DNA from 3 places in the Cellulomonas sp. P2_B4 genome. Region 3 is predicted to be linked to each of the others. Evidence: riboswitches for the same ligand, from Rfam matches in the RefSeq annotation. Region 3 holds a riboswitch; each other region holds the start of a gene.
What was found. A riboswitch is a leader RNA that binds a small molecule or an ion and turns the genes downstream of it on or off. The one in region 3 is predicted to bind S-adenosylmethionine.
Positions count from the first base shown of each region.

Region 1: another riboswitch for S-adenosylmethionine. It lies ahead of AC1DZC_RS19385 (LLM class flavin-dependent oxidoreductase); the one in region 3 lies ahead of AC1DZC_RS17015 (methylenetetrahydrofolate reductase).
Region 2: another riboswitch for S-adenosylmethionine. It lies ahead of AC1DZC_RS08690 (aminotransferase class V-fold PLP-dependent enzyme); the one in region 3 lies ahead of AC1DZC_RS17015 (methylenetetrahydrofolate reductase).

Region 1 covers NZ_JBFUDI010000017.1:13,706-16,965, forward strand. Annotated here, with positions in the region: gene AC1DZC_RS19370 (phosphatase PAP2 family protein) at 1-315, opposite strand, end outside; gene AC1DZC_RS19375 (alcohol dehydrogenase catalytic domain-containing protein) at 360-1,259, opposite strand; gene AC1DZC_RS19380 (winged helix-turn-helix transcriptional regulator) at 1,382-1,759, shown strand; SAM riboswitch class IV at 1,822-1,941, shown strand; gene AC1DZC_RS19385 (LLM class flavin-dependent oxidoreductase) at 2,152-3,258, shown strand; gene AC1DZC_RS19390 (GNAT family N-acetyltransferase) at 3,255-3,260, shown strand, end outside.
Region 2 covers NZ_JBFUDI010000004.1:166,055-169,314, reverse strand. Annotated here, with positions in the region: gene AC1DZC_RS08690 (aminotransferase class V-fold PLP-dependent enzyme) at 219-1,613, opposite strand; SAM riboswitch class IV at 1,653-1,767, opposite strand; SAM riboswitch class I at 1,886-1,987, shown strand; partial or broken gene AC1DZC_RS08685 (DUF1737 domain-containing protein) at 1,981-2,160, shown strand; gene AC1DZC_RS08680 (rhodanese-like domain-containing protein) at 2,187-2,606, shown strand; gene AC1DZC_RS08675 (O-succinylhomoserine sulfhydrylase) at 2,603-3,260, shown strand, end outside.
Region 3 covers NZ_JBFUDI010000011.1:92,649-95,908, forward strand. Annotated here, with positions in the region: gene AC1DZC_RS17000 (TetR/AcrR family transcriptional regulator) at 1-556, shown strand, start outside; gene AC1DZC_RS17005 (DNA-3-methyladenine glycosylase I) at 553-1,152, shown strand; gene AC1DZC_RS17010 (hypothetical protein) at 1,345-1,560, shown strand; SAM riboswitch class I at 1,636-1,730, shown strand; gene AC1DZC_RS17015 (methylenetetrahydrofolate reductase) at 1,780-2,817, shown strand; gene metE (5-methyltetrahydropteroyltriglutamate--homocysteine S-methyltransferase) at 2,824-3,260, shown strand, end outside.

The DNA of each region.
Region 1 (3,260 bases), on a different contig from region 3:
CATGATCGTGAGGAACGCCCACAGCGCCCGCGTGGTCATCCCGTGCCGTCGCCACACCCAGACGCAGAGCACCGTCGCGGCGAGGTTGACCCAGCGCGCCTGGAACGCCTCCTGCCAGACGAGCAGCGCCTGCCGGAGCTCGGGGTGCTCGCGGGTGAAGTCGGTCGCGGAGGCGATGGCCTGCTGGTCGAGCCGCAGGACGTCGTCCACCTGCGCCCGCACCACGTACGCGAGCACCGCGACCGGCACGGTGAACGCGACCCCGAACACGGCGGCACGCAGGAGCGCGCGTCGACGGAGGGGGCGAGGATGCATCCCCGGAGGTTAGGCGCGCGGGGCCGGACGCGCTCGTCGAGAGCTCACGGCACCAGGACGACCACCCCGCGCAGCCCGCCGGCCTCGACCGCGGCGTAGGCGTCGCCCGCCTTCTCGAACGGGTAGGTGTCCGCGACGCGCGGCGTCAGGACGCCCTCGACGGCCAGCGCCGCCACGTCCGCGAGTCCCGCGGAGCCGCTGACCACGTGGACGGTCTTGACGCGGATGCCGCGCTCGGGCGCGGGCGTCGCGGGCGCGGTGACGGCCACGAGCACGCCGCCGTCCCGGGCTGCGACGAGAGCCGGTGCGCCGAGCTCGGCGGTGTCCAGCACCCCGTCGGCGCCCAGCGTGCCGAGGTCGGTGCCCCGCAGCACGAGCCGGGCGCCGGTGCGCTCGACGAAGGCGCGGTCGGCCTCGCGTGCGACGGCCAGCACCGCGAGCCCGCGGTGCCGGGCGAGCTCGACGGCGAACCCGCCGACACCACCGGCGGCGCCGGTGACGGCCAGCGTCGCGCCCGCCAGCAGGCCGAGCAGGTCCAGTGCCTGTGCGGCGGTCAGAGCGTTGAGCGCCAGCATCGACGCGTCCACCGCGCTCAGTGACGCGGGACGCGACGCGACCGACCCGCGCGGCAGCACGACGGACGACGCCTGGGCGCCGACGAAGGTGTCGAACCAGTCGGACAGGGCCAGCACCGGGTCGCCGGGGGCGAGGCCCGTGACGTCCGGGCCGACCGCGTCGACCACGCCGGCGAGCGCCCAGCCGAGCACGTAGCGGTCGGCCGGCGGCAGCGGGACGTGGCCGCGCGCGACGACCACGTCGACCGGGTGGACGGGTGCGGCCTCGACGCGGACCCGGACCTCGCCCGGACCGGGCTCCAGGACGGGCAGGTCGAGGATCGCGAAGTCGGCGGTGGGGCCGGGAACGGTGAGGGTGACGGTCGACATGAGGGCCTCCGAGGGGAGATCGGTTCGGGACGCGACCCATCCTGAGCACAGTGGTATCTTTTGGGAAGTAGGCACCTTCTGGTGCCTAAAGGGTCTGTCTGGTTCCCTGCTCGGAGGACATCGTGCTCGAGACGCTCCCCCTCGCGGCGTACGACTCGTTCGACGCCGACTGTCCGACCCGTGAGCTCCTCGACGAGCTGTCGGACAAGTGGGTCTGTCTGGTCATGACGGCGCTGGAGGTCGGCCCGCAGCGGCACTCGGAGCTGCGGCGGCGCCTCAACGGCGTGAGCCAGAAGATGCTCACCCAGACGCTGCGCGCCATGGAGCGCGACGGCATGATCACGCGGACCGTGACCGCGTCCGTGCCGGTCCGGGTCGACTACGAGCTCACCCCGCTGGGCGTCTCGCTGACCTCCGTGGTGCACGCCGTGAAGGTGTGGGCCGAGGCGAACATGGACGCGGTCGCGATCGCCCGTGAGGCGTACGACGCCCGCGTCTGATCTCACGATGTGACCAGCGGTTTGACGTCGTCGGGCCCCCGATCTAAATTCCCTACCAATAAGGTCAAGATTTCCAGCGCGAAGCTCCGGCTAGCTGGAAGGCAACCCTCCGCGCGGTGGGGTGCCCCGGATGAGGACCTGGTCGTGGTGGGCACTACGCCTCCACACGGCAACGACGCGAACCCCGGCAGTGCCGGGACGAGAGGAACGACCATGAACGCGTTCGGAGCACCCCGCTCCCCGAGCTGCGGCGACGCCATGCTCACGCGTTCCTGTTGTCGCTGAACCTTCAGCGCCCCGCTCCACCTCGCACGCCCCGCTGAACGGGGCGAGCCTCGCCGCACCTCTGACGTGCGCGCCCCACCTCTCGCACCACCTGAACGGATACCCCTGTGTCCTCCCATGCCCACCTCGGTGTCGACCTGTCCGACACCGGCGCCCGCGCCGCCGCCTGGCGCACCCACGGCTCCCAGGGTCAGCGTCTCTTCGACGCCGGCCGCCTCGAGGAGCTCGTCGCCGTCGCCCAGCGCGGTGCGCTCGACTTCGTCGTGTTCGACGACGACTTCGCCCTGCACCCCGGCGGCAGCACGACCCGCCTCGACGCGGCCATCGTCGCCTCCCGTCTCGCGGCGCGCACCGACGGCATCGGCCTCGTCGCCTCGGTCGGCACCTCGCACCTCGAGCCGGCGCACATCTCGACGGCCATCGCGACGATCGACCAGGCCAGCGCCGGTCGCGCCGGGTGGCAGGTCGGCTGGACCACGCGTCTCGACGAGGTGCCGACGGCCGGCCCGCGGTCGTCCTCCCCGGACGTCGCGGCCCTCGCCGGCGCGGCCGAGGCGGCCGCCACAGTCGCCCGGCGCTGGGACAGCTGGGTGCCGACGGCCTCGGCACGTCCGCGTTTCACGACGCACGACGGCGTGAACTTCGCCGCCGGCGCCCCGAAGGGCAGCACGCGTCCGCCGCAGGGCCGACCCCCGGTCGTCGTCCGTGCGACGACCTCCGACGAGATCGAGCTGGCCGGACGCGTCGCGGACGTCGTGCGCATCCGCGCCACCGACCGCGACGAGGCCGCTCGCACCCGGGCCCGGGTCCTGGGCGCGGTCGTCGCCGCAGGTCGTGACCCGCGCGACGTGCGCGTCCTGGTCGACGTCTACCTCATCGTCGGGCCGGACCGGGCCAGCGCGCAGGCCCGCCTCGACATGCTCTCCGACCTGGAGGGCGTCAGCTGGGACACCGGCTCGCTCGCGTTCGTCGGGACCTCCACGGGGTTCGCCGAGCTGGTCACCGACTGGCTCGACGCCGAGGCCGCCGACGGGTTCACCATCCGCCCGGCATCCGTGCAGACCGACCTGGTCGCGCTCGTCGACGGCGTCCTGCCGGTGCTGCGCGCGTCGGACGCCTTCCGTTCGTCGTACCCCGGCCGCACGTTCCGCGACACCCTCGGCCTGCCGAGCACCGTGCCGAGCACCGTCGCCCGATTCGCGGCGTCGGCATGACG
Region 2 (3,260 bases), on a different contig from region 3:
CCGAGATCGACCCTTCGGCGCGAGATCGGCGCTCGGAACTGCCGATCTCGCGCCGAGAGGTCGCTCTCGGCGCCGCGCTCGCGCGCGGCCGGGCGCAGCGAGGTGGTCGCGAGCGCGGCAGTTCCGTGCGAACGCGGCAGCAGCAGGTGCCGCGTTCGACAGGAAGTGCCGCGTTCGCCGAGTCCGGAACGGTTACCGCCGGTGGCGCCGAGCCTGCGTCAGTCGTCCAGGGCCGGGCCGCAGGCGGCCGCGGCCGTGGCGGCCAGGTGGTCCAGGCCGTGGACGGCGACGAGCGGGCGGGTGTCCTCGACGACCGCCCAGCAGCCGTCGACGATCTCGTAGCCGGACGCGGGACCGTCGGCGAGGTACTGCGTCAGGGCGGTGACCAGCCGGTCGACGGCCTCGCTCGTCGTGCCGACGCCGACGGACGCGCGGATCGCACCGTCGGAGGCGTTCAGGTGCGCGAGGAGCGGGTGGGCGCAGAAGCGGCCGTCACGGACGCCGATCCCGTGCTCGGCCGACAGGTAGGCGGCGACCAGGCCGGGGTTGTGGCCCGGCACGGTGAAGGTCAGGACGCCGACGGGCGGGGCGGAGTCGGGCCAGATGCGCGCGATCTCGACGCCGTCGATGGCGGACAGGCCCGCGACGAGCCGGGCACGCAGGGCGTCCTCGTGGGCGTGCAGCGCACCGGGCGGGAGGGCCGCGAGCTGGTCGCACGCCTCCGCGAGCGCGATGGCGCCGATGACGTTGGGCGAGCCGGCCTCGTGCCGGGCAGGTGCGGGCTGCCACACGGTCCGGTCCGTGCGCACGTCGCGCACCGCACCTCCCCCTGCGAGGTACGGCGCACCTGCGTCGAGCCAGTCGCGACGTCCGACCAGGGCGCCGGCCCCGAACGGTGCGTACGTCTTGTGGCCCGAGAACGCGATGTAGTCGGCGTCGGAGGCCGCGAGCGAGAACCCGCGGTGCGGCACCAGCTGGGCGCCGTCGACGGCGACGCGGGTGCCCTCGGCGTGCGCGAGGGCGATGACCTCGTCGAGCGGCAGCGACTCACCGGTGACGTTGGAGGCGCCGGTGACGGTCAGGAGCGCGTAGTGCCGGCGCGCGAGCTCGTCGCGAAGCCTGGACAGCGTCTCGGCGACCGTGCGGGCGATCGGCAGGATGGTGGTCGAGTGGCCGTGCCCGTCCGCGGAGTGCACCCAGGGCAGCAGGTTGGCGTGGTGCTCGATGTCCAGCACCAGCACCCGGGACCCGCTCGGGACGACCCGGGCCAGGAGGTTGAGCGAGTCGGTGGTGTTGCGGGTGATGATCGCGACGTCGTCGGGACGCGCGTCCACGAACCGCGCGATCGTCTGGCGCGACGACTCGTACAGGGCGGTGGACACCTGCGACAGATACCCGGCGCCGCGGTGCACGGACGCGTACAGCGGCAGGACCTCGGTGACACGCGCGGCGACCGCCTCGAGGGCGGGCGCGGACGCGGCGTAGTCGAGGTTGGCGTAGACGCGCTGCGTGCCGTCGACGAGGGGCACCGTGGTGTTGCCGCCGACGACGGGGAGCAGCTCGCTCACCGCGTCGACGTCCACACACGAGAGGCGCTCGGCAGTTGTGGTCATGATGGTCCTCCGACACAGAGGGGGCACCGCCGTCGGTGGACCCCGCGCTTGCCGAGCCCCGGACGGAACTCGGCCAGGTCGTCACCCGGGGCACCCCACCGCGGAGGAGGGTTGCCGGCCAGCGAGCCGGGGCTTGACGCTGGCGCTCATGACCTGAGAAGAGGGTCCCCGTCCCGCCGCGCACGTGTCAACGCACGATCGGATTCGTCTCGGATCGCAAGACTTCGATTCCACCAGTTGGATTCCGTCCGACGCCCGCACTAGCATCACCGGCACCATCCAGAGCGGCCGAGAGATCTGGCTCGACGACGCCGCAGCAACCCGCGTGCACGACAGTGCACGGACGAGGGTGCTACCGCCAGGACCGATGGAGGCTGCGCACGTGACAGAACGACTCAGGTACCGGCTGCTCAGCGGCACCGACGACATCGCCTTCTGCGAGCGCGTCTCGGAGGCCCTGGCCGACGGCTACGTGCTGCACGGCGGCCCGGCCGCGACCTACGACGGCGAGCGTGTGATCGTCGCGCAGGCCGTCATCCTTCCGAGCAACGCGACCCACGAGACGAGGCCCGTATGAGCTACGCCGGCGACCTGACCCCCCAGCAGGCCTGGGACCTCCTGGCGTCCGACGGCGACGCGCTGCTGGTCGACGTGCGCACCGACGCTGAGTGGGCCTACGTCGGCATCCCCGACGCCGCGTCGATCGGCGGCCGCTCCGCGCTGGTCGAGTGGGTCTCGTACCCGTCGGGACGCCCGAACCCGCAGTTCCTCAAGCAGCTCGGCGAGCTCGGGCTCACTCCGGGCGACGGCCGGCCGATCGTGTTCCTGTGCCGCTCGGGCGTCCGCTCGGTGCACGCCGCGAACGCCGCGACGGCCGCGGGACTCGGTCCGGCGTACAACGTCCTCGAGGGCTTCGAGGGCGACGTGGGTGCCGACGGGCACCGCGGGCACTCGGGCTGGCGCGCGGCCGGCCTGCCGTGGCGGCAGCGGTGAGCCCCCGGGTGCCGGGTCCCGGCGACTGGGACGAGAAGCGGGTCGAGCGCGGGACGCTGCGGCCGGACACCCTCGCCGTGCGCGGCGGGCTCGTGCGCTCGCAGTTCCAGGAGATGTCCGAGGCGCTCTTCCTGACGCAGGGCTACGTCTACGACGACGCCGCTCAGGCCGAGTCCGCGTTCGCGGGCGAGTACGACCGGTTCCTGTACTCGCGCTACAACAACCCGACGGTCTCGACGTTCGAGGAGCGGCTGCGGCTGCTCGAGGGCGCCGAGGCGGCGTTCGCCACCGCCAGCGGGATGTCCGCGGTGTTCACCGCGATCGCGGCGGTCGCCAAGTCGGGCTCGCGCGTCGTCGCGGCCCGGGCCCTGTTCGGGTCCACGGTCGTGCTCTTCGAGGAGGTCTTCGCCCAGTGGGGTGTGACCACCGACTACGTCGACGGGCACGACCTCGCGCAGTGGGAGGCGGCGCTCTCGACGCCGGCCGACGTCGTGTTCTTCGAGACGCCGTCCAACCCGATGCAGGACCTGGTCGACATCGCGGCGGTCACGACGCTCGCGCACGCCGCGGGCGCGATCGTGATCGTCGACAACGTCTTCGCGACGCCCGTCCTCTCGAAGCCGCTCGACTTCGGCGCCGACGTCATCGTCTACT
Region 3 (3,260 bases):
CGACGCCTCGCTGGGGGGCTGGCGCGAGCGGCTCGAGCTCATCCTCGCGATCCAGCAGCCGATCCTGCGCGCGCACCCGTGGCTGGCCCGCACGACGACGGTCCTGCACGCCATCGGCCCGGGGCGGCTCTCCTGGATGGAGGGCATGCTCGCGGCGCTCGAGGACACCCCGCTGACCGAGTCGCAGAAGGTCGGCGCCATCGGCGTGCTCTCCACGCATGCGCTCGACCAGCTGCGGGTCAGCGAGCAGCTGTCGGCGCAGGCACGCACCGCGGCGGTCGGCCCCACGGAGGGCGACGCACCCGACCTGGGCACGCTCATCGGCATCCTCGCGACGCCCGCCTCGCACCCCGCGCTGCTGCGCGCCGTCGACGCCGGCGGCTTCGTCTGGGACCCGCTCGACGAGGACACCCTCGACTTCGGCACGCAGCTGATCCTCGACGGCATCGAGCGGCTGATCGTCGTCGCGTCGAGCCGACCCCAGCCCTCGCTCGACCGAGCGGCTCCGCATCCGGCCGGTCCGGTGTCGGACGGAGGAGACAGACTCGGGGCATGACGCTCCCCGACGCACTTCCCGAGCCTCGGCCGGACTCGAACATCGGCCGCTGCTTCGGCGACGGCAACCCGCTCTACGAGAAGTACCACGACGAGGAGTGGGGCAAGCCGGTCCACGGCGAGAACGCGCTCTTCGAGCGGTTCGCGCTCGAGGGCTTCCAGTCCGGGCTCGCCTGGATCACGGTCCTGCGCAAGCGGCCCGCGTTCCGGGCGGCGTTCGCCGACTTCGACCCGGAGGTCGTGGCCGAGTTCGGCGACGACGACGTCGCGCGGCTGATGGCCGACGCGTCGATCGTGCGCAACCTCGCCAAGATCGAGGCCACCATCGCGAACGGCCGGGCGCTGCGCGCGCTGCACGCGGACGGCGGCTCCCTCGACGCGGTCCTGTGGTCGCACGCCCCCGACCGCTCCGGCTGGACGCGTCCCGCCACGTGGACGGACGTCCCGGCCATCACCCCCGAGTCCAAGGCCCTCGCCAAGGAGCTCAAGTCGCTCGGTTTCCGGTTCGTCGGACCCACCACCGCGTACGCCGCCATGCAGGCCTGCGGGGTGGTGGACGACCACCTGGCCACGTGTCCGAGCGCCCAGGGCGCCTAGCCGAGGCTCCGGACCCCCCGCGCCCCTAGAGATGGACGCCTGACCAGGCAGAACGCACTGGTACGCCCGGGTGAAGCACTGGACGACGGGGTCCTGGGCGTGCTGTGGCGCCGGGTGAGATCGATACTCCTGCCGGGTGACGCTCCCGAACCCATCTCGGCAGGTGAGAACCAGCCGACTATCGTGCCGAGAGTGGCAGACGTCTTCGAACCCGACGGGCGGCACGACGACGTGCGCGCCGCGGCCGATGCGTTGACGGGAACCCCGGCACCGGACGTGGACATCCTCGCCGCGGTGCAGGACGGGCTGCGGCTCGTCCCGGCCGGCTCGCCCACCTCGTGGTTCGACGTCCCGCAGCAGCGCCGCGGGCGCGACGACAACACCCTCGGGGGACGCCGCGGGGTCTGATCGCTCCCCGGGACAGTCTCGTCTCACCCATCGAGCATGGTTGCCCACCATGTGGTCGGCGGTCTACGATCGCGCCTACCATCCAGAGCGGCCGAGAGACCTGGCTCGACGACGCCGCAGCAACCCCCCTCTTGCGAGGGTGTGGGTGCTTCCGCCAGGGACGATGGAGTGAACCCAGATGTCCCCGAACGACCGTTGCCCCACCCCGCAGGCGTGCCCGTGAGCGCCGCGACGCTGGAACCGCGCACGCCCGGGCTGCACGTCGCCCCGGCCGCGCGCCCCCACGCCGCCAACGACCGGCCGACCATCTCCTTCGAGCTCTTCCCGCCGCGCAACCCCGACGCCGCGCCGCGCCTGTGGGCGACCATCCAGGCGCTCGAGTCGGTGCACCCGGACTTCGTCTCGGTCACCTACGGCGCCTCGGGCAAGACGCGCGTCACCACCCGGCAGCTGGTCCGCCGGCTGCTGCGGGAGACGACGCTCAACCCGATCGCCCACCTGACCTGCGTCGGCACCTCCCGCGAGGAGATCACGACGATCGTCGAGGAGTTCCTCGACGAGGGCGTCCGCTCGTTCCTGGCGCTGCGCGGCGACCCGCCCGTCGACCAGCAGGACTGGGTGGCCCACCCGGACGGCCTGCAGACCGCCGGCGAGCTGGTGGAGCTGCTGCGCCAGATCGAGGCGCAGCGCTGCGCGGACAGCCCGTCGCAGGCGGTGCGCGCGCGCGTCCGACCGCTGTCGGTCGCGGTCGCGGCCTTCCCGCGCGGCAACCACGCCACCGGCGGCACCCGCGCCCAGGACGTCGCCTCGCTGCTGGCCAAGCAGGAGGCGGGTGCCGACTTCGCCATCACGCAGGTGTTCTTCGACGCCGACGACTACCTCGGGATCGTCGCCGACGCGCGCGACGCCGGGGTCACCATCCCGATCATCCCGGGCATCATCCCGACCACCGACCCCGCCCGCCTGCACCGCGTGCAGGAGCTCACCGGGGTCCCGGTGCCTGAGAGACTGTTCGACCTGCTCGGCTCCGCCGACGACGAGCTCGACCGCCACCGCCGGGGCATCCGCGCGAGCGTCGACCTGGTCAACGGCGTCCTGGACGGCGGGGCTCCCGGCGTCCACCTCTACACGTTCAACCAGCACCATGCCGTACTTGACCTGCTCGAGGGTGCACACCTCGACGGCGGAGCTCGGACAGCTCCCGACCTGGCCAGCGGGCCGCAGGTCACGGCAACCGCCCGACCCTCGAGGGACTGAAATACCATGACCAAGATCCAGTTTCCGGCACAGTTCCCCGCCGGCTCCGTGCTCGGCTACCCCCGGATCGGCCCGCGCCGCGAGCTGAAGAAGGCCATCGAGTCCTTCTGGGCGGGCAAGTCGTCCGCCGACGAGGTCGAGGCCGTCGCCGCCGACCTGCGCCGCCGGACCCGGACGCGTCTGGCTGAGCTCGGCCTGGCGACCGACGTGCCCGCGATCCCGAGCGCGTTCTCGTTCTACGACCACGTGCTCGACGCGACGGCCGTCGTGGGCGCCGTGCCCGCACGCTTCGCCGACCTGGTGGCCGCCGACGGCACGCTCGACCTGGCCGGCTACTCGACCGTGGCGCGCGGTCGCGGCGACGACCTGCCGCTCGAGATGACCAAGTGGTTCGACACCAACTACCACTACCTGGTCCCCGAGATCGGCCCCGAGACCACGTT